DNA from 4 places in the Absicoccus sp. genome. Region 4 is predicted to be linked to each of the others. Evidence: predicted binding sites of a transcription regulator. Region 4 holds the regulator's gene; each other region holds the start of a gene.

Region 1 (5,536 bases), on a different contig from region 4:
CCAACCTTGACGTAAAGTACCTGTCTTTTCAAAATTGTACGTTTCGCCAGAGACTACGGTCTTTCCTGTAGCGGCTGTACCATTCGACTTAAAGTAATATGTTTTGTTAGCAACGGTTTGCCATCCAAATTGCATATCGCCTTTTTCATCGAAATAGTAAAGGTCGTTGTTAACTTGGGTCAATCCAGTGGCCTCTTTACGATCAGAAGCTTGAATATAGTAACGATTTTTACCTTCGCCATGCCATCCTGGTTTTAGTTCAAATGCTTTGATGGTTTGAGCAACTGAACCCATGCTGGCAGCACATAACGCTACAGCAAGTAGTTTGTTATGTTTTTCGATAAATTTCATCTAAATCACCTCTTAAACATCTCCAAGGTTATCATAAGTTTCCGGTTGTCGCAAATTTCACCGAATCATTCTGGAAAGGTTTCACACAATTTTGGGAATCATTTTTTAAAAAATCCCCTTTATTTAAAGGGGTTTTCAAAAAATTATGTAAAAATGTGTGATTTTAATCCAAATTTAAAGTAAAATCTCAAAATAGACAAACGTTCACAAATGAAGTACATTTAGGCATTTCTTTTCTTTTGTCTACCAATTATTCCGGTATTGTGTCCAAAAAATCCTCTCCTTTAAGAACCTCCGTTGTCGATAATCCCGGATAATTTAATTGTCGCAACACTTCATAAACGATGATTGCCGCACAGTTGGATAAATTTAAAGAACGAGCTTGTGCAACCATCGGCAAACGCATACATGTATCTTGATGATGTTTTAAGATACGACGATCAATGCCCGTGCTCTCTTTCCCTAAGATCAAATAGATATCCCCTGTTTCTTTTGTAAAGTCAAATTGACTCGGTGCTTTTTTACCATAACGCGTCATATAATAATAATGTTTGGCTGGATTTGCTTGCACAAACGCATCCCAATTTTTATGAATACGAATATCACAATCTTTCGCATAATCCATCCCGGCACGACGAAGATGTTTTTCATCTAAAGAAAATCCCAAAGGTTCTATCAAATGTAGAACACTATTGGTTGCCATACAAGTACGAATGATATTTCCGGTATTGCCTGGTATTTCCGGCTCGTATAAAACGACATGAATCATAATCGATCCTTCCAATCTGCCATAAAGGCTTTTAAAGCATTGCCACGATGAGAAACACTATTCTTTAATTCCTCACTCACATTGGCCGTGGTTGTATGAAATGGTGGGTAATAAAAGATGGGATCATAACCAAATCCATTCTTACCAACGATTTCATCATTGATTTGGCCTTCGATCGTACCTCGATACGTATATTCTTTCCCTTGTTCATCAATAAAGGCAATCACACAGATAAATCGAGCAGAACGATCTTTTTTTCCCTTGAGCGCATCAATGATGGCCTGGTTTTTGATCGTATAAGACGTGTCTTTACCCATCCAACGGGCAGAATGTACACCCGGTTGTTTATTCAAGGCATCGACTTCTAAACCGGAATCATCACTAAGCACCGGTTGATGGATCACCTGATACAGAGCCCGTGCTTTGATCAAGGCATTTTCTTCAAATGTCTTTCCATTCTCAACAATGTGGACCTCTTGATCCAGATCTTTCATGCTTTTTACCTGAACTTGGGATCCCAACATCGTTTGAAATTCTTCCACTTTATGTGGATTGGAAGTTGCTATCCAAATTGTTTTCATATATATCACCAAAAATCATTATAAAAAAAAGAAGAACTCATTTCAATGAGTCCTTCTGGAATCGATTAATACATGGCTGGAGCAGCTGGTGCTGGTTGTTCTGGTTCTGGAATCTTAGCCACACCGGCTTCTGTAGTAATGAACAAAGCAGAAATACTTGTTGAATTGATCAAAGCATTACGAGTTACTTTGGCAGGATCAATGATACCTGCATCAAACATATTTACCCATTCACCGGCTTTGGCATCAAAACCAATACCCGTATCTTGTGTCTTTTGTTTTTCAACAATATCTTCACTATTAAATCCGGCATTATCAGCAATTTGTGCCAATGGCGATAACAAAGCGTCAAATACTAATTTAATACCTTTTTGTACATCCACTACATCGGAATGCACCTTATCTTTCAAGGCAACATAAGCATTGACAAGGCAAGCGCCACCACCAACAACAATACCTTCACTAACAGCTGCACGAGTAGAGTTCAATGCATCTTCAATACGTAATTTCTTTTCTTTTAATTCCGTTTCAGTAGCCGCACCGACTTTGATGACTGCCACACCATTGGATAATTTACCTAAACGTTCAGACATACGTTTCTTATCATATTCGCTCTTGGTATTTTCAATTTGTGCTTCAATTTCTTTTACACGATCAGCTACTTTTGCTTTATCGCCAGCACCACCAATCATCGTTGTACTGTCTTTCTTAACAATCAAACGCTTTACGGTACCAAGATCAGATAATTGCATATCTTTTAGATCCATATCTAGATCTTTCGAATAGAATGTTGCACCTGTTAAGATGGCAATATCTTCCAATTGCGCTTTTTGGTTATCACCAAATCCAGGCGCCTTCGTTGCAACGACGTTAAATGTTCCACGTAATTTATTTAATGCCAATGTAGATACAACTTCATTTTCCAAATCATCCGCAATGATCAATAAACTACGATTGGATTGTACGATTTGCTCCAACAAAGGTAAGATTTCTTGGACATTGTTGATCTTTTGATCCGTAACCAAAACATATGGATTTTCCATAACACATTCCATTTTTTCACGATCAGAAACCATATATGGAGAAACATAGCCCTTGTCATATTCCATACCTTCACTGATTTCTAATGTTGTTTCAAAACTATTGGAATCATCCGTAGAGATAACACCATCACGACCTACCTTTTCCATGGCTTGGGCAATGATCTTACCAATTTCTTCATTACCACTCGAAATTGTAGCTACGCTCTCAATATCTTTAGAAGATTCTACCTTCTTTGAATGTTCCAAAATATATTCACTGATAGCTTTTGATGCTTTCTCAATACCTTCACGCATCAATACAGGGTTTGCACCACGTTCTACCGCACGTAAACCATTTTCAATCATGCTTTGCGCCAAAATGGTTGCTGTTGTTGTACCATCACCAGCCGTATCATTGGTTTTATTGGCTACTTCATAAACCAATTTCGCACCCATATTTTCAAATGGATCTTCCAATTCAATTTCTTTGGCAATACTTACACCATCATTCGTGATCAATGGGCTGCCATATTCTCTTTCCAAGACCACGTTACGTCCTTTAGGACCTAATGTAACACGTACTGCATTCGCTAAGGTATTCACTCCATTGAGCATTGCTTCACGAGCATCTTTTGAAAAACGTACTTCTTTTGCCATAACTATTCCTCCTATATATTATCGATTTACTGCAATGATATCTTCATCTTTGATCACTACATATTCTTCGTCATCAATTTTGATATTTGTTCCGGCATATTCTTTAAATAATACTTTATCGCCCTTGGCATAATCTGGCTTTTCGACTCCAGTTCCAATTTCTTCAACGATCGCAAATTTTGATTTTTCTTTGCCACTCGTCAAGATAATTCCACTTGCGGTCGTCTTTTCTTCTTTTTCTTTTTTCAATAAAACAAAATCATGTAAAGGTTTAATCATACTAGCATCCTCCTTTTTAGCACTTGTCTATTTCAATTGCTAACTGTAGTATATCACAACATTTAGCACTGTCAACATCAAAGTGCTTAAAAAATCAGATCCATATCTATGGATCTGATCTTACCTATTCAGCTTTAAATAATTCTTTAGTATCCACTTCGGAAACAAAACGTTGAATGGCATCTTCCAATGAAACTGTTTCTGATTTACGAGAACCACTCTTTCGAATCGTTACCGTATTGGCTTCCATTTCACCATCACCAACAACCAATTGATAATTGATATGTTTGATTTGTGCTTCACGGACACGATAACCTAATTTTTCATTACGATCATCTAAATCAACACGTAATCCTTTGGCTTTCAAAGCTTCTTGTACTTTCTTCGCATACGCTAAATGTTTTTCCTGATGAACAGGAATGACAACCAATTGATGAGGAGCCATCCACAATGGGAAATGACCAGCAAAATGTTCGGTCAAAATACCAATGAAACGTTCAAAAGAACCAAAGACAACACGATGCAACATGATAGGTGTCTTACGAGAACCATCTTTATCCACATACACAGCTCCAAAACGACCTGGTAAATTCATATCCAATTGAACCGTACCACATTGCCAAATACGTCCCAAACTATCCTTGATATGGAAATCTAATTTTGGACCATAGAAAGCACCATCGCCTGGATTTACAACAAAATCTTTTCCAGCTTTACGGCACGCCTCAGCCAAAGCTTTTTCACTCTTTTCCCAAACATCCAATTCACCAATATAGCTTTCTGGACGAGTAGACAATTCAATATTGTATGTCAATCCTAAAACACTATAAATACGATCAATCAGGGCAATGATACGTCCTACTTCATCTTCAATTTGATCGACAGTCACAAAAATATGTGAATCATCTTGGGTAAATTCACGAACGCGGAACAATCCGTTTAATGCACCAGAAGCTTCATTTCGATGCACAAGTCCTTCTTCAGCTAATCGAAGGGGTAAATCTTTGTAAGAATGCAAAGAATTGTTATAGACCAACACAGCGCCTGGGCAATTCATTGGTTTGATCGCAAATTCACGATTTTCTACTTTTGAAGTATACATATTTTGTTTATAGTGTCCCCAATGTCCAGAGGTTTCCCATAATTCTTTAGACATCATGATAGGTGTACGAACAAATTGATATCCTTCTTTGACATGTTCTTCATGCCAATATTCTTCCAATTGTCTTTGAAGGATCATTCCATCTGGAAGGAAGAATGGCATACCAGGTGCAAATTCAGACATCATAAATAAGCCCATTTCACGACCAATCTTCTTGTGATCACGTTTCTTTGCTTCCTCTAAAGCTTCCAGGTATTTGTCTAGATCTTCTTTTGTATCGAAACATACACCATAAATACGTTGTAACATTTTATTGTTGACATCACCTTTCCAGTAAGCACCAGAATGTTTCATCAACTTAAAATAACGACACTTCTTTGTACTCTCTACATGAGGACCTCGACATAAGTCGGTAAAGTCACCTTGCGTATACATCGAAATGTTTGTACCTTCCGGCATACGAGTAATCAAATCGACTTTATATGGATCATCTTTAAAACGCGCCAAAGCCTCTTCTCGGCTGATTTCCTGACGAACGATACGTTTATCCGATTTCGCACATTTCTTCATCTCTTTTGTGATCTTATCCAGATCTTCATCTGTGATCGTATGATCACCTAGATCCATATCATAATAGAATCCTTCTTCCACGACAGGTCCAACCCAAAATTTAGCATCTGGCCAAATATGACGAACGGCTTGGGCCATTAAATGCGCACATGAATGATTCAATGTTTTTAAATGTTCATCTTCAGTAAAGTTCACAAGTTCCATT
Region 2 (5,536 bases), on a different contig from region 4:
TGAGTTGTTTCAGTTCCTCATTCATATGTTGGATTTTGGAGACGACCCCTTTAGAACCATCTTTTAATAACGGTTTTAGGATGCTTCTTCCCACACTAAGGGCATCAGCACCTAGGGCTAGCGCTTTATAAGCATCATAGCCACTATCCATACCACAATCTACAAATATTTTTACATTTGTTTTCTGCAAGGCTTTTTTGATGCCTGGTAAAAGCGCGAGTGGTGGCATGCCATAGGGAATGCGTCCATGATGATGAGAGACAACAATGGCTGCGCAACCAGCATTTGCAGCTATACAGGCATCTTGCACACTTAATACACCTTTGGCGATGAAGGGGATGCCTGCTTCTTGGACATAAGCCTTCAAATCTGCTTGAAAGATGGGGCCTAAGGGAATACCATCCACAATATCAAAGTTTCCATCTTTGCCGGCAATATGATCGATATCTATGCCTACAGCAATAGCCCCCTGCGATTTCGCAAATTGTATTTCGGACCGAATGCGATGATGATCGGCAAAGGGCTTGATGATACGAATGGATCCGGGTGCATATTTTGCGATGTTTTCATATTCCTCATCACTTTCCATGCCTACCCAATTTACGATGTTTAGAATGGTGGCTGCTTTGGCGTATTCTTCCATGGGTTGACGATCTTGTATGCCTGCTTTATTTAAGTGAGAAAAAGCAGGCATCATTATCGGACTGTCGTATAACTTTCCGAATATTTCTGTATGTAAATCGGGTATTCTGGCATCGATAACGCGCATTTCAACCATCAATCGATCCAAATAGTGGCGATTGATTTGATTGGCATCATCGGCTCGGCCACTTGTCACTGGAATTAAACCAGGTGGGCCTGGCCACTTTGTTTTGGTTTCGTTCATCCATGTTCTCCTTTTTTGTTTATTATGGCAGAATCCAGTCCTGAAAAAAAGTAGCATGTTCCTTTTGAAAGATGCTACTTGATTGGATCTATAATTCTTTTGCGATTTCTTGTGCAATATTGTAGTAATTTTCTAGATCGGTTGTATCTGGACTAAATACATGGGATATCGCATCGTGTACACTTTCTAATCCAGCGTCCGTTAAGGCTTGATCAATTTGAGAAGGTACTTTTGGGAACCAACCAAAGGCACCAAAGCCTAATCCTTTTTTACCTTTTAATTTAGCCGCACGAAGGTGAGTTAAGAATGCACCAACACTATAAGAAATATCGTTATTATATGTGCCTGAACCAACACAAATCAATTTGGCATCCACGATTTCTTTAAAAATGATCGTCGATTTCGTATCCGCTAATGGATAGATTTTTACATCCATGCCGGCATCGCCAAATCCTTCGGCTAATGCTTCTGCCATTTGTTGGGTATGCTTCCATACCGATTGATACACAATGACCACTTTATTGGATGGTTTTAAATGTGCAAAGTCTTCATAAGCGGTTAGAATATCAGGTACATATTGTTTCCAGATGATACCATGTGCTGGCATGATGGTTTCAATTTCTAAATGTAAATTGTTGATAAAGTTGAGCTTAGCATTGACTTGCGCAGTATAAGGAAGCACGATATTTGCGAAGTATTCCTTGGCTTTATCAAGACAGAAGGATCGATCTAAGTTTTCATCGGTCAATTGATAATTGACAATGTGTTGGCCGAAAGCATCATTAGAGAAGACGGTTTTTAGTTCAGGACAATAGGTCAACATATTATCTGGCCAGTGGATCATTTGCATTTCAACAAATTGGAAATGATAGTTTCCCGTTGTCATGGTGTCGTTTGTTTTCAATGCTTCAATTTCAAAGTCGATTGGAAATTGGGCTTTGATATTGCGTACACCACCAACCGATGCATATACTTTGGCATTTGGATAAATTGCTTTGATTTCCAATAAGCCACCGGAATGATCGGGTTCTGCATGTTGCATGATGATATTATCAATAGGTCGATCACCTAATACAGATTGAATGCGTTCTAAACAATCTTGACTAAATTCTTCTTCGACCGTGTCAATTAGTGTAACTTGGTCATCCACGATCAAATAAGCATTATACGTACAACCTTCATCAATAGGATAGAGTTCACCGTGAAAATAACGATTGGTGATATCACGGGCGCCAACCCAGTATACTGAATCCATGAGCTGTTTTGCTTTTTTCATTTTTTAACCTCATTTCTTTACTTTTTTTAGTGTAGGCTTTTTTGTTTAAAATGTCCATAATGGGGATAGAAATAAAATATAAAAAATTAGCACTTTTATATTGACAGTGCTAACTATTGTGCTATACTACAATTAGCAGTTGGATAAGTAGAGTGCTAAAGGAGGTGTGCCCTATGGATTATGAACATATGTCAGAGAGATTACAGAAAGTATTGATGGATGCTGCGAATGATGCTCAATCCAAACAACATCCAAGCGTGGATACGATTGATTTATTAGCCGCTATTTTTAAAGATGATATTCTAGATGGCTTGTTTGAGCGTGTCGGTATCGATAAAAATAGAGCGTTAGAAATCATCGGTGAAGAAGAAGGTCATATTGCGTCAAGTCCGACACAGAATCTTAATTTTTCAACGACGGTTCAAAGATCTTTGGACAAGGCTGAAAAATGGGCAAACGCACATGATGAGACCTATTTGTCGGTGGCGAGTGTTTGGCTAGCTTTGATGTTTAATGAATCGTATATTTCAAAACGATTAGTGCGTGAATTTCATTTGAATGAAAAGGCTTGTCAAGAAGCAGAACTGCAACGTCGAAATGGTAAAAAATATGATTCACCGAATGCCGAAGATAATGTCGAAGCTTTAAAGAAATATGGCCGTGATCTGGTACAAGAAGTTCGTGATGGAAAGATCGATCCTATTATTGGTCGTGATGATGAGATTCGTCGAGTGATGCAGATCTTGTCGCGTAAGACAAAAAATAATCCAGTTTTGATTGGTGAGCCGGGCGTAGGTAAGACCGCTGTTGTTGAAGGATTGGCTTGGCGTATCATGAAAGGGGACGTACCCGAATCTTTAAAAGATAAACGATTGATCGAATTGGATATGGGATCATTGATTGCAGGTGCTAAATATCGTGGCGAATTTGAGGAACGATTAAAATCCATTTTGGATGAAGTGAAAAAGAGCAATGGTCAGATCCTATTATTTATTGATGAGATTCACAATTTAGTAGGCGCTGGTAAAACAGAAGGTTCTATGGATGCAGCCAATTTGTTGAAACCCATGTTAGCACGTGGTGAGTTGCATTGTATTGGTGCGACAACATTTGATGAATATCGGAAATATATTGAAAAAGATGCGGCTTTGGAACGTCGTTTCCAACGTGTCATGGTACAAGAACCAAGTGTTCAAGATACCATTAGTATCTTACGTGGTTTGAAAGATCGTTTTGAAAGTTTCCATGGTGTTAAAATTAAAGATGAAGCATTGATCAGTGCAGCTACATTATCGGATCGTTATATTACCGATCGTTTCTTACCAGATAAAGCCATCGATTTAGTGGATGAGGCTTGTGCAACTTTGAAGGTAGAAATGGAAAGTATGCCACAAGAGTTGGATGAGTTAGAGCGTAAGATCTTACAGCTGCAAATTGAAAAGACATCACTGCAGAAAGAAACGGATAAAAAAGCCATCGAACGTCGTGATGAAATTGAAGAGGAATTGGGTCAATTGAAGGCGCAACGAGATGCTATGCGTTCAAAATGGGAAGATGAAAAAGAAGCCTTGGCCAATTCCCAAGAAGACAAAAAGGCGTTGGAAAAAGCTCGTTTGGATTTGCAACAAGCGCAAAACGATGCTCGTTATGAAGAGGCAGCTCGTCTTCAATATGGTGTCATTCCTGAATTAGAGAAAAAGATCCAAAAAGCCGATAATCTGAAAAAGGATGATAACGCATTGATCCAAGAAACGGTGGATGAAGAAATGATCGCAAAAATCGTTTCGAAATGGACGGGTGTTGAAGTCAGCCGTTTGGTCGAATCGGAACGTAAGAAATTGTTACGATTAAAGGATAATCTATCCAAACGTGTTGTTGGTCAGGACGAAGCGTTAGAGTTGGTTACGGATGCCATTTTGCGTAGTAAAGCGCAAATTCAGGATGAGAATCGTCCAATTGGATCATTCATGTTCTTAGGTCCTACGGGTGTAGGTAAGACGGAAGTTGCCAAAGCTTTGGCGGAACAATTGTTTGATGATGAACGTCACATTGTCCGTATCGACATGTCTGAATATATGGAGAAGCACAGTGTCTCCCGTTTGATTGGTGCGCCTCCTGGATATGTGGGCTATGATGAAGGTGGACAATTGACGGAGGCTGTTCGTCGAAATCCATACAGTATTGTTTTATTTGATGAGATTGAAAAAGCCCATCCCGATGTATTCAATGTCTTGTTGCAAGTATTGGATGATGGTCGAATCACAGATTCCAAAGGTGTAACGGTAGACTTTAAGAATACGATCATTATCATGACAAGTAATTTGGGTAGTCAATATGCGTTTGAAAATATCAGCAATGAAGAGCGTCGAGATAAATATTTGAATGAAGTCAAACGTCATTTTAAACCAGAATTCATCAATCGTATTGATGAAATTGTGGTATTTAATGCTTTGGACGAAAGTGCTTTCATCCAAATTGCTCATAAATTTATGAATGAATTGTCTCATCGTTTATCCGAACGAGATATTCACTTAGAAGTAAGTGATGCTGTTTATCAACAAATTGCGAAAATGGGTGTCGATCCCGTATTTGGCGCTCGTCCAATGAAGCGATATATTCAACGACAAATTGAGACACAGATTGCGAAAAAGATCATTGAAACCGGTACGATCAAAGATGCGACCATTCAAGTTGATTATGTAGATGGTCAATATCAAATTGCGGTACAAGGTGTTTCAAAAATGACGGCGTAAACAAAACGTTTACGCCTTTTTAGCGTATAATATAAATAATGAAAAGGAAGTGTTTGTATGACAGATATTGAGCAATTGCATCAATGGATCGATGACTCAAATGATATTGTATTTTTTGGTGGTGCTGGTGTTTCAACCGAAAGTAATATTCCGGATTTTCGCAGTGATAATGGTTTATATAAAAAACAATATCGTTATCCAGCAGAACAGATGATCAGTCATTCTTTTTTTCTTTCCAATCCAGAAGAATTTTATGAATTTTATTTTAATCAAATGATTTTTCCAGATGCACAGCCAAATGCAGCCCATAAAGCCTTGGCCCAACTGGAAAAAAGAGGAAAATTAAAGGCAGTCGTCACGCAGAATATTGATGGTTTACATCAAAAGGCGGGATCCAAAGTGGTGTATGAATTGCATGGATTGGTCTTAAAAAATACTTGTATGCATTGTCATGCTCATTATGATTTAGAGCAAACGATGGCTGCACGGGATGATAAGGGCATTCCTCGTTGCCCAAAGTGCGGTCATATCATCAAACCAGATGTTGTTTTATATGAAGAAGGATTGGATGAAAGAACAATCTATGCTGCGGTGGATGCCATTGAAAAGGCGGATCTACTG
Region 3 (5,536 bases), on a different contig from region 4:
GTTGCTAAGACGCTTAAGATCAGAGCGGTAGCAAAATCAACCCGAACTCCAACCGTGTTACAAGTTGCGAGCGTAAAAATCGTAATGGTAATGGCGGCCCCATCCATGTTGATCGTGGATCCCAATGGGATGGCAACCGAATACATTTCTTCATCCAATAATAATTTTTCACAAAGTTCCATATTCACGGGAATATTTGCTGCCGAACTTCGGGTGAAGAAGGCCATGATGCCACTTTCTTTTAAGCAACGGAATACCAATGGATATGGATTTCGATGTAAGAAAAGAAAGGCAATCAATGGATCGACGACCAGGGCAACCATCAACATCGATCCCACTAATACAAGCAATAGCGAACCATAGGTTTCAAAAACACCTAAACCATTGGCACTGACCATTTGATAGGTCAATCCCATGATACCAAAAGGGGCTAGATTAATGATCCAACGAACCAAGGTACTAATGCCTTCACTGATGTCATTTAAGAAGGTCTTGGAGGTTTCGGCTGCGATGGATTTCAATGCCAATCCCAACAAAACGGACCAGAATAAAATACTTAAATATTGTCCTTTGGCCAAGGCTTCGATGGGATTCATGACAATGGTATTCAATAAATTGGTCATGACCTCACCAATACCACCTGGAGCCGTGGCTTCTTGTGCCGCTTTTTCGGTTAACACCAATGTTTGTGGGAACGCAAAGCTAACCGTGACCGCAACCACAGCTGCTAAAAACGTACTGATCATATATAAAAAGATAACGCGTCCAAATCGTTTGTCCATTCCTGTATTGGATGATGCCAATGAATTGGTGATCAACACAAAAACCAGGACGGGTGCAATCGAGCGTAGGGCGCCTTTAAATAAATCACCTAAGATCCCTATGGGTAGATTTTTAAATAAAATGCCTAAAATGGTACCAATGATCAAGCCAATCACGATGCGAATGATCAAACTTGTTTCATTATACTTTCGAATGACTTTCATATCCCTTTCTCCTTATCTATTTAATTTTACTTTATTTCTACGTTTTTTTCAAAATTTACATACATTTGTCTGTAAATAAGATACAATTTTGTGAAAGTAAGTGATTTTAGCACTCTTATTGCAATGGTGCTAAAACGGTGTATAATGTTTTCAATAGGAGGATTCGATATGAACAATCAGAATCAAAGACAGAGGTATTTTCGGATATGGACAATCATATTAATTGTGTTATTGATCTTTGATTGGGTCGTTGTCCCAATGATCTCCGGAGCACATACAAAAGAAACATCCTATTCTAACTTTTTGAATAAGGTAGAAGATCGTCAAGTCAAGGAAGTACAAATTGAAGATAATATCATTTATTATACATTGAAAAAAGATGATGCCACCACGTATCAGACAGGTGAAATGAACGATGCCAAGTTGGTGGATCGTTTGGAAGATAATGGTGTAGAGTTTTCACAACGTATTCATCAAAAATCTTGGTTGGATAATCCATTTCTCAATTTCTTGATTCTTTTCTTGTTGCCAATCATTTTAATGACTTGGTTGTTGCGACGAAGCATGAAACGATTCCAAGATAAAATGGGTGGCGGTAATACATTTACGTTTACACCAGGTGGTAACGAAGATGATGACAATAATGGATTTGGTGGCTTTGGCAGCTTTGGTGGTCTAGGCAATTTAGGAAAATCCAATGCCAAAGTATATGAAGGTAAAAAGACCGGTATCACATTTAAGGATGTGGCTGGTCAAGAAGAAGCAAAAGAAAATTTAAAAGAAATCGTGGATTTTTTAAATAATCCGAAGAAATATACAGATATTGGTGCCACGATGCCAAAAGGTGCTTTATTGGTTGGTCCGCCAGGAACAGGTAAAACTCTATTAGCGAAAGCCGTTGCTGGTGAAGCAGGCGTCCCATTTTTCTCGATTTCCGGTTCCGAATTTGTGGAAATGTTCGTAGGTCGTGGTGCCGCCAAAGTACGGGATTTGTTTACGCAAGCACGTAAAAAAGCGCCTTGTATCGTTTTTATCGATGAGATCGATACCATTGGTAAGCGGCGTGATGGTGCTGCATCCATGGGCGGTAATGATGAACGGGAACAAACATTGAACCAATTACTCGCTGAAATGGATGGTTTTGATGGATCCAAAGGTGTTGTTCTTTTAGCTGCAACCAACCGTCCAGAAATCTTAGATCCCGCTTTGACACGTCCAGGTCGTTTTGATCGTCGTATTCCTGTTGAATTACCAGACTTAGCAGGTCGTGAAGCCATCTTGCGTCTGCATGCACAAAAAATCAAACATTCACCAGATATTGATTTCAATGTAGTGGCGCGTGCTGCTGCCGGTTCAAGTGGTGCAGATCTTGCCAATATCATCAATGAAGGGGCTTTATTAGCGGTTCGTGATGGTCGTCATCAAGTGATCCAACGTGATTTGGAAGAAGCCATTGAAATTGTCATTGCCGGTGAGCAAAAGAAAGGTGCGGTCATTTCGCCAAAAGAGAAATTGATCGTATCGTATCATGAAATTGGTCATGCCCTGGTTGCCGCAAAATCAAAGAATTCAGCTCCTGTTCATAAGATCACGATCATTCCAAGAACCAAAGGGGCTTTGGGATATACGATGCAAGTGGAAGAAGACGAACAAAATTTATTATCGAAAGATGAATTATACAGTCGTATTGTTACGTATACAGCTGGTCGAGCTGCCGAAGAATTGATTTTCCATAATTATACTTCGGGTGCTTCCAATGATATTGAACAAGCAACCAAATTAGCACGGGCGATGATCACTCGATTTGGTATGAGTGAAAACTTTGATATGACCGCCCTAGAAACTGTATCGAATCAATATCTAGGTGGCGATACCAGTCTAGCTTGTTCTTCTGAAACCGCTGCAAAAGTAGATGAAGAAGTCATTGCCTTGATTCGAAGGGCTCATCAAGAAGCGCTACAAATCTTAAAAGACAATATGCCTAAGCTACATGAATTGGCAAAATACTTATATGAAAAGGAAACGATCACAGGTGAACAATTTATGTATATCTTAAACAAGCCTGCTGAGATCCCAACCAATTCCGCTCATTAAGACGTTGATATTCAACGTCTTTTTTTCTATGATAAAGCCATGAAAATACTTCAGGTTGATCAGCCTCAATCGATTGATTTTGATACCGATGTTTTAGGATGTATAGCAAGTCCAAACTGTGATTTTTCATGGATCTTAGATATTCGTGATCAATGCATAAAGAAAAAAATTCTATTTCGTTTTCTTTCCACCGGTCCTGCTTTGATCAAAGATGGAAAGATCTATTCTATTCCCAAAAATCAACAGGTTTCTCAAGCAAGAAAAGCACAGATCGACTATTCGCCCAATGAAGATTTATTTTGTCGTTTGTCTCATTCACAATTTCGATCTTCCTTCTATTTGCGACCAAAAGATCGAACTTATATCCAACAAAAAGGATGGGAAACGATTGATGAACATGCTCATGATTTTATTGCCTCTCGTTTAGCGCCAGCAGTTCCGTATCATGATGGCAAACAAACGCCAATGAAAGGACATCCGGTTTTTTTAGCACAACATGCCACGGGTACTTGTTGTCGAAATTGCTTATATAAATGGCATCAGATTCCCAAAGAAAAAGACCTGACCGATAAGGAACAAGACTATATCTGTCAGGTCATCATGGATTGGTTATTTCGCCAAATGTCCAAATAAAAAGAGCATTCGCTCTTTTTATTATTCGTTTTGTTTTCGTTTTAAGGCAACGAGAATCACGATGACTACAATGGCTGCAGCTCCAACGCCGATATATAATCCTGTATTGGTTTGGGTTCCCGTATTGGTTCCCGATGTTGTTTGCGTATTTTCAGCAATATAAGTATTTGTCAACGTATAGCCATCCACATCACCACGATAATGGCTCAATGCCTTTTCTTTGATGGTATAGGAATATGCCTTTCCATTCTCATCGTTTTTTGGCAATCCATCAAATTCAAATGTCCATTCATCACTGCTACCTTGGACTTCCATGGCTTTAAATTGTTTATTGTTGGCATATAAGATGACCGTTACAGTTTTAGGCCGTTGTTTATTTTTATCGGAATCGTCTTTCCATACGATCTTGCCTTGCACATTCACTGTTTCATCGGCATTATCTGTTGCCAATACTTCAGTATCCTTCGATGGATCAACCACTAAGATATTATTTTGTTGGACATTTTCCACATTCACTTCAATATTGTTTTGTTTCAATTCAATATTTGTTTGACTATTGTTGGTAGTTGTCGATCCACTATCGGATTTCGTCGTCGATTCACTGTCTGATTTCGTATCCGAAGTCGTCGTGGAATCTTCATTGGACTTTGTATCCGTGGTTGATTCTGTACTTGTTGTATCGGCAGTCATATCTACATCGATATATTTCACTGTCGCATTGGATTTCTTATTGGTCTTTACCTCACTTGTAAAGTTTTCAACGGGTTCCACTTCAACCGAGTAATTGACTTCTTCCTTTTGTTCTTCATCGGCATACTTTGGTTCTTGTCCAAATGTAAATTTCCAATCACTGCCCTTTACTTCATACGAATCACCAGTTGGTTGCCCATTGGCTAATAAACTGACTTTGACTTCTTCTGGTTTCTGAGAATCCTTAATGTCTGTATCCCAATCAATGACACCTTGTAACGATACAGTTTTTACAGTGGTATCATCTAAAGTAAGAGTGATATCCTTGGTTTCGGTTGTATCATCTTGTGATGATGTTTTCTCCGTTAGTGTTGTATCTGCTTCATTGTCTTGATTCTCTTGATCCGTCACTTCTGTTTCATTATCTTGATTCGTAGAATCATCCGTTGTTTGTTCTTTTTGCACTTGGACATCTTTTATAATTGTATCCTTCTGAACGGTAAATGGAATCGTCACGGAATGTGTACCTGCTGAAATATCTTCACTTTTCAATGTCAGTTCACTGACTTGACCTTTATTATCAGTCGTTTCCACTTCAGCCACTTGACCATCGATCTTTACCTCATCTTCTTGCACATCAATATTTGGCAAGTTCAAGGTTAAATCCGTACCATCGAAATTTACATCATTCAGTTCCATGACCAATTGATCATTGATAGTTACTTTTGTATCGTCTTCGATTGGTGTTTCATCTTTTAGAAGTTGAACCGTACCCGCTTCATTATAATTTGTGGTTTCTTGCGCATAAATTGGAACACTACCAAAATTGGAACATACCATTGTTGCAGCAAATAAAAGACCCATTACATGTTTTCTTTTCATAATAAATAAAGCTCCTTCTTTATTTCATTATACTAAAAAAAAAGCATTGGGTACAACCAATGCTTAATGGATCATAGATTATTTTCAACGAATTCAAGTACTTTTGGTTCTGGAATAAATCCTGAAAAAGCATTCACTTGTTCACCTTTTTTAAATAAGATCACCGTAGGAACAGCCATGATACCAAATTTTTCGGCTAAGTCACTAGATTCATCCACATCCACAGATACAACTTTGCACTTTCCTGCAAG
Region 4 (5,536 bases):
AAATATCATTCAAATCGCCAAAATCACTATAACCACCAGAGAATCCTTGACCAAATTGACCATCGACACCTGCATGACCAAATTGATCATATTGTGCACGTTTCTTTTCATCACTTAAGACTTCATAGGCTTCATTGATTTCCTTAAATTTTTCTTCTGCATCAGGCGCTTTATTCACATCCGGATGATATTTCATAGCCAATTTACGATAGGCCTTTTTAATTTGATCCGGTGTTGCATCTCTCGAAACGCCGAGCACTTCATAATAGTCTCTTTTTTCATCTGCCATGAGACATCATCCCTTTCTTTGTAGACGCATAGAGTTCCACAATTGTGGAACTCTTAAAAAACTAGTTCTTTTCTGTGTATTCACCATCAACAACATCATCATTGGTGTTATGATTTGAATCATTGGATTGTTGCTGACCGGCTTGTTCATACATAGAGGCACTGGCTGCTTGTGCTGCTTTTTCCAATGCATCCAATTTTGTACGGACATCGTCCATATTATTCTCATCTAATGATTTTTGCAAGTCATCGCGCATTTTCTTTACTTCATCGGCTTGCTTTGCATCGATCTTATCTCTGTTGTCTTCCAACGTTGCATCGATCTGTGCAATCAAACCTTCTGCACGGTTACGTAAATCAATTTCTTCTTTACGTTTTTCATCCGCCTCTTTGTTGTCTTCGGCTTCACGAACCATACGATCGATTTCTTCATCACTCAAACGAGAAGAGTTCTGGATCGTGATATTTTGTTCCTTGCCTGTAGCTTTATCTTTGGCACTGACATTTACGATACCATTGGAGTCGATATCGAAGGTAACTTCAATTTGAGGCACACCACGACGAGCTGGCGCAATTCCGGTCAACTGGAATTTACCTAATTCTTTGTTGTCGTTGGCCATTGGTCTTTCACCTTGTAAGACACGGATATCAACGGCAGGTTGGTTATCGGTAGCTGTAGAGAAGATTTGTGACTTACTCGTTGGAATGGTTGTATTACGTGGAATCAATACGGTCATGACACCACCCATTGTTTCAATACCTAAAGACAATGGGGTAACATCCAACAACAAGACATCTTTGACATCACCACTTAAGACACCACCTTGAATGGAAGCACCAATCGCAACAGCTTCATCTGGGTTGACACTGTGGTTTGGTTGTTTACCTAATTCACGAGCAACGGCTTCTTGTACCGCTGGGATACGAGTCGAACCACCAACTAACAAAACTTGATCCAAGTCACTAGGGCTCATATTGGCATCATTCAATGCATTACGGATTGGTTGCATCGTACGATCAACCAAAAACTTTGTCATTTCATCAAAACGTGCACGTGTCAACGTCATATCCAAATGCAATGGACCAGCAGGACCTGCAGAGATAAATGGCAATGAAATTTGTGTCTGCATGACACCAGACAAATCTTTCTTAGCTTTTTCAGCAGCTTCTTTTAAACGTTGTAAAGCCATTGGATCGTTCTTCAAATCAATACCATTTTGTTTCTTGAAATCTTCAGCCATCCAATCTACCAAAACGTTATCAAAATCATCTCCACCCAGATGGGTATCCCCATTGGTAGACAATACTTCAAATGTACCATCGGCTAAATCCAAGATGGAAACATCAAATGTACCTCCACCTAAGTCATAGATCAATACTTTTTGTTCTTTATCTGTTTTATCAATACCATAAGCCAATGCAGCAGCTGTTGGTTCGTTGATGATACGTTTTACATCCAAACCAGCAATTTTACCAGCATCTTTTGTTGCTTGACGTTGCGCATCATTAAAGTAAGCAGGAACGGTAATAACAGCTTCTGTTACTTTTTCACCTAAATAATCTTCGGCATATCCTTTCAAATATTGCAGGATCATTGCAGAAATTTCTTCTGGTGTATATTTCTTTCCTTCCGCTTCGACTTTCTGGCTTGTACCCATCAAACGTTTGATGGAAGAAATCGTATTTTTATTTGTGACAGCTTGACGCTTAGCCGCATCACCAATGATCTTTTCGCCATCCTTAAAAGCAACAACACTTGGCGTTGTCCGATTACCTTCAGGGTTTGGAATTACTTTTGGCTCTTTACCTTCCATTACTGCAACACAACTATTTGTTGTACCTAAGTCAATACCAATAATTTTCGACATAATCAATTCCTCCTTTATTCGCTTACTTTCACAAGTGCAGGTCGCAAAATGCGATCTTTTAACATATAACCCTTTTGCATCACTTCAATGACCATACCTGGCTCGGTATCTTCTTTCTTTTCTTGCATCAAAGCCTGCATGGTATTGTGATCAAATGGTTTTCCTTCGGCATCAATTTCTTTCACGCCTTCGTTTTCCAACACACGCTGCAACTGCTGGTAGATCATTTCGAATCCCTTTACATAGTTTGTAAGTTCTTCATTTTCTGAATCCACCTTGATGGCCATTCCCATATTGTCCACAATTGGTAATAGCTCTAAACCAGCTTGTTGAAAACGATATTTCTTCGCATTATCCGCTTCTTTTTGTAGACGCTTTTTCATATTTTCCGCATCCGCATACGCACGAGCACGATCATTTTTTGCTTGTTTCAACGCAGCTTCCAATTCTTTGATCTTTTCATCTCTTGGATCCACCTTGTTGATCTTTTCTTTTACTTTGTCTTTGACCGATTTCTTTTCTACTTGCTCTTTCGTATCTTTCGGTGATTTGACATCTTCCGCTTTGACCTCTTCGTCATTTGTCTTTTTCGTTTCCTGATCCATCGGAAAAGCCTCCTTCCGTAAACACATCTTCAATTACATCGCTCATATAATCCATTAGCGCAACCACTTTCGAATATTGCATTCGATTGGGTCCCACGACCATCAGTTGCCCCTCTTCGTCATTCTTCACATGAAATTTGGTGGATACCACCGAGACATCGCCAATCTGTAAGACTTCATTTCGCTCACCTACATGAATGGCAATATTTCCTTCTTGATCCGTCCATTTCTGAAACAGATCACTATTTTCCAAAATTTTCATCAATTGCTTCAATTTTGAAATATCACTAAATTCTGGTTGATACAACATGTTGCTTCGACCAGATACCGCAACTTTCTCCGTCGCAAATTTCATAAACGCAGTCACAAAAGCTTCAAATAAAACTTCACTTCGAACAATTTTAGCACTCATCAATGGCTTGATTTCTTCCATTTTCGATATCACTTGATTGATGGGCGTATCTTTTAATTGGTCATTGAAGATATCGCAACAGGTTTTCATATCATTAACGGAAACATCTTCATCAAATTGAAACATCTTATTTTCAATATGACCCGTATCCGTCACGATGATCGCCACTGCACTTCGTGCATTGATGGGAATCAATTGCACATTTTGTAAGGTTTGTTGCGAACTATCCGGTCCCAATACGATACTCGTAAGATTGGTCATGTCGCTAAGGACATCACAACTTTTCTGAACCATTTCATCCAATGAAAATTGTCTTTCCGAAAATACTTGTTGGAGGGACACTTTCGTTGGCATATCCAGATCCGTGACCATCAAATGCTCGACATAATATCGATATCCCAATTGTGAAGGAACTCGACCACTTGAAGTATGGGTCTTTTCCAATAATCCATATTTCTCCAATTTAGCCATTTCATTTCGAATGGTGGCTGAAGAAACAGGAAAATCCAGTAGCTCCATCAACGTCTTCGAACCAATGGGTTCTGCACATCGAGTAAACTCTTCAACAATGGTTTTAAATATAACTTTTTGTCGTTGTGTCAACTCCATGAAGGGACTCCTTTCTAGCACTCTTATTCCACGTCTGCTAACAGTATATCACAATAATTAGCACCGTCAACTAAAAAGTGCTAAAAAGTTGATAAAAAAAAGAGAGAATGATTTTCCCTCTTTATGTCACTTGTTCAAATTGACTATTGTACAATTTCGCATAGAAACCATTCTTTTTCAACAACTCTTCATGATTTCCTTGTTCAACGATATCTCCATTATTGATGACCAAGATCGTATCGGCATCTTTGATCGTAGATAGACGATGTGCAATCACAAAACTCGTTCGACCTTCCATCAAATGGTCCATCGCTTTTTGGATCAATCCCTCCGTTCGTGTATCCACACTGGAAGTGGCTTCATCCAAGATCAAGATCTTATGATCAGCCAATATTGCCCGCGCAATGGTCAACAATTGTTTCTGTCCTTGTGAGATATTGCTGGACTCTTCATCCAATACGGTTTGATAGCCATCCGGCTGTTGCATGATGAATTCATCGGCATGAGCGGCTTTGGCCGCGGCCATGACTTCTTCATCCGTGGCATCCAAACGACCATAACGAATATTTTCCATGATCGTGCCATGGAATAACCATGTATCTTGAAGGACCATGCCCAACAAGGAACGCAAGCCATTGCGATCAAATGTACGAATATCATGTCCATCAATGGAAATGCTTCCACTATTGACATCATAGAATCGCATCAACAACTTGACCAGGGTTGTCTTTCCGGCTCCGGTTGGCCCAACAATCGCAATTTTTTGGCCATTCATAACTTTTGCGGAAAAATCATGAATGATGACTTGATCCGGATCATACCCAAATCGTACATGATCAAATGTCACTTGCCCATCTAAATGGGTTGGATCGGTTGGATCTTCTACGGTTTGTGGTTCTTCTTCTTCCTGTAAGAATTCAAAGACCCGCTCACTGGCTGCGGTACTGGATTGTAACATATTCATGATTTGCGCAATTTGTTGGATCGGCTGCGTAAAGTTACGGATATATTGGAAGAACGATTGGATATCCCCTACTTCAATGGCTTTTTGAATGACTAAAAAACCACCCAATATCGCAATGATGACATAGCCTACATTACCGATAAATTGCATCATTGGCATCATCATGCCTGAGAAAAACTGACTTTTCCAAGCACTTTCATACAAAGAATCATTGGCCTGTTTAAACGTCTGTAAGACTTCTTCTTCTTGATTGTATGCTTTGATCACATTTTGTCCAGCAAACACTTCTTCCACTTGGCCATTGACATCACCCAAATAATTTTGTTGGTCACGGAAATACCGTTGGGAATAATGCATCACAAAAGCAACGATCACGATGGATACCGGTAAGATACAAAGTGCTGCCAAGGTCATCCATCCATTGATTGACAACATCATGATGACAACGCCGATAATGGTCGTGACACTTGTGATCAATTGGGTGATACTTTGGTTGATGCCTTGTTGAAGCGTATCCACATCATTGGTGATGCGAGATAGTACTTCACCATAAGGACGGCTTTCAAAATATTTCAATGGCATCCGATTAATCTTGGTTGAAATATCTTTTCGTAAATTATAACCGACATCATTCGCAATGCCCGCCATCACAATGCCTTGAATAAAAGAGAATAAGGCACTCACCGCATATAGGATCATGACACGAATCAAAATAGCCGCGATCGTATCAAAGTGGATACCCCCTTTTCCTTGTACTTTGCGAACCAAGCCATTGAATAATTCCGTCGTG

Evidence for each region. Region 4 encodes HrcA, which represses chaperone genes, less so after heat shock. Its sites were predicted from a motif close to TTTTAGCACTNNNNNNNNNNNAGTGCTAAAA; they were not measured.
Region 1: the regulator HrcA is predicted to act here: its motif matches at 3,720-3,750, upstream of SOS22_RS03900 (co-chaperone GroES).
Region 2: the regulator HrcA is predicted to act here: its motif matches at 2,247-2,277, upstream of SOS22_RS06715 (ATP-dependent Clp protease ATP-binding subunit).
Region 3: the regulator HrcA is predicted to act here: its motif matches at 1,091-1,121, upstream of ftsH (ATP-dependent zinc metalloprotease FtsH).

What each region holds. Positions count from the first base shown of each region.
Region 1 covers NZ_JAXDRQ010000026.1:6,489-12,024, reverse strand. The annotation lists gene SOS22_RS03920 (NlpC/P60 family protein) at 1-294, opposite strand, end outside; gene SOS22_RS03915 (tRNA (cytidine(34)-2'-O)-methyltransferase) at 602-1,120, opposite strand; gene rdgB (RdgB/HAM1 family non-canonical purine NTP pyrophosphatase) at 1,117-1,701, opposite strand; gene groL (chaperonin GroEL) at 1,767-3,380, opposite strand; gene SOS22_RS03900 (co-chaperone GroES) at 3,399-3,659, opposite strand; gene thrS (threonine--tRNA ligase) at 3,784-5,535, opposite strand.
Region 2 covers NZ_JAXDRQ010000047.1:4,940-10,475, forward strand. The annotation lists gene SOS22_RS06705 (alpha-hydroxy-acid oxidizing protein) at 1-886, opposite strand, end outside; gene SOS22_RS06710 (FprA family A-type flavoprotein) at 975-2,162, opposite strand; gene SOS22_RS06715 (ATP-dependent Clp protease ATP-binding subunit) at 2,336-4,915, shown strand; gene SOS22_RS06720 (NAD-dependent protein deacylase) at 4,973-5,536, shown strand, end outside.
Region 3 covers NZ_JAXDRQ010000009.1:24,980-30,515, forward strand. The annotation lists gene sstT (serine/threonine transporter SstT) at 1-986, opposite strand, end outside; gene ftsH (ATP-dependent zinc metalloprotease FtsH) at 1,155-3,080, shown strand; gene SOS22_RS01240 (DUF4186 domain-containing protein) at 3,120-3,713, shown strand; gene SOS22_RS01245 (Cna B-type domain-containing protein) at 3,735-5,285, opposite strand; gene trxA (thioredoxin) at 5,357-5,536, opposite strand, start outside.
Region 4 covers NZ_JAXDRQ010000052.1:37,985-43,520, forward strand. The annotation lists gene dnaJ (molecular chaperone DnaJ) at 1-289, opposite strand, end outside; gene dnaK (molecular chaperone DnaK) at 351-2,156, opposite strand; gene grpE (nucleotide exchange factor GrpE) at 2,171-2,761, opposite strand; gene hrcA (heat-inducible transcriptional repressor HrcA) at 2,733-3,782, opposite strand; gene SOS22_RS07440 (ABC transporter ATP-binding protein) at 3,904-5,536, opposite strand, start outside.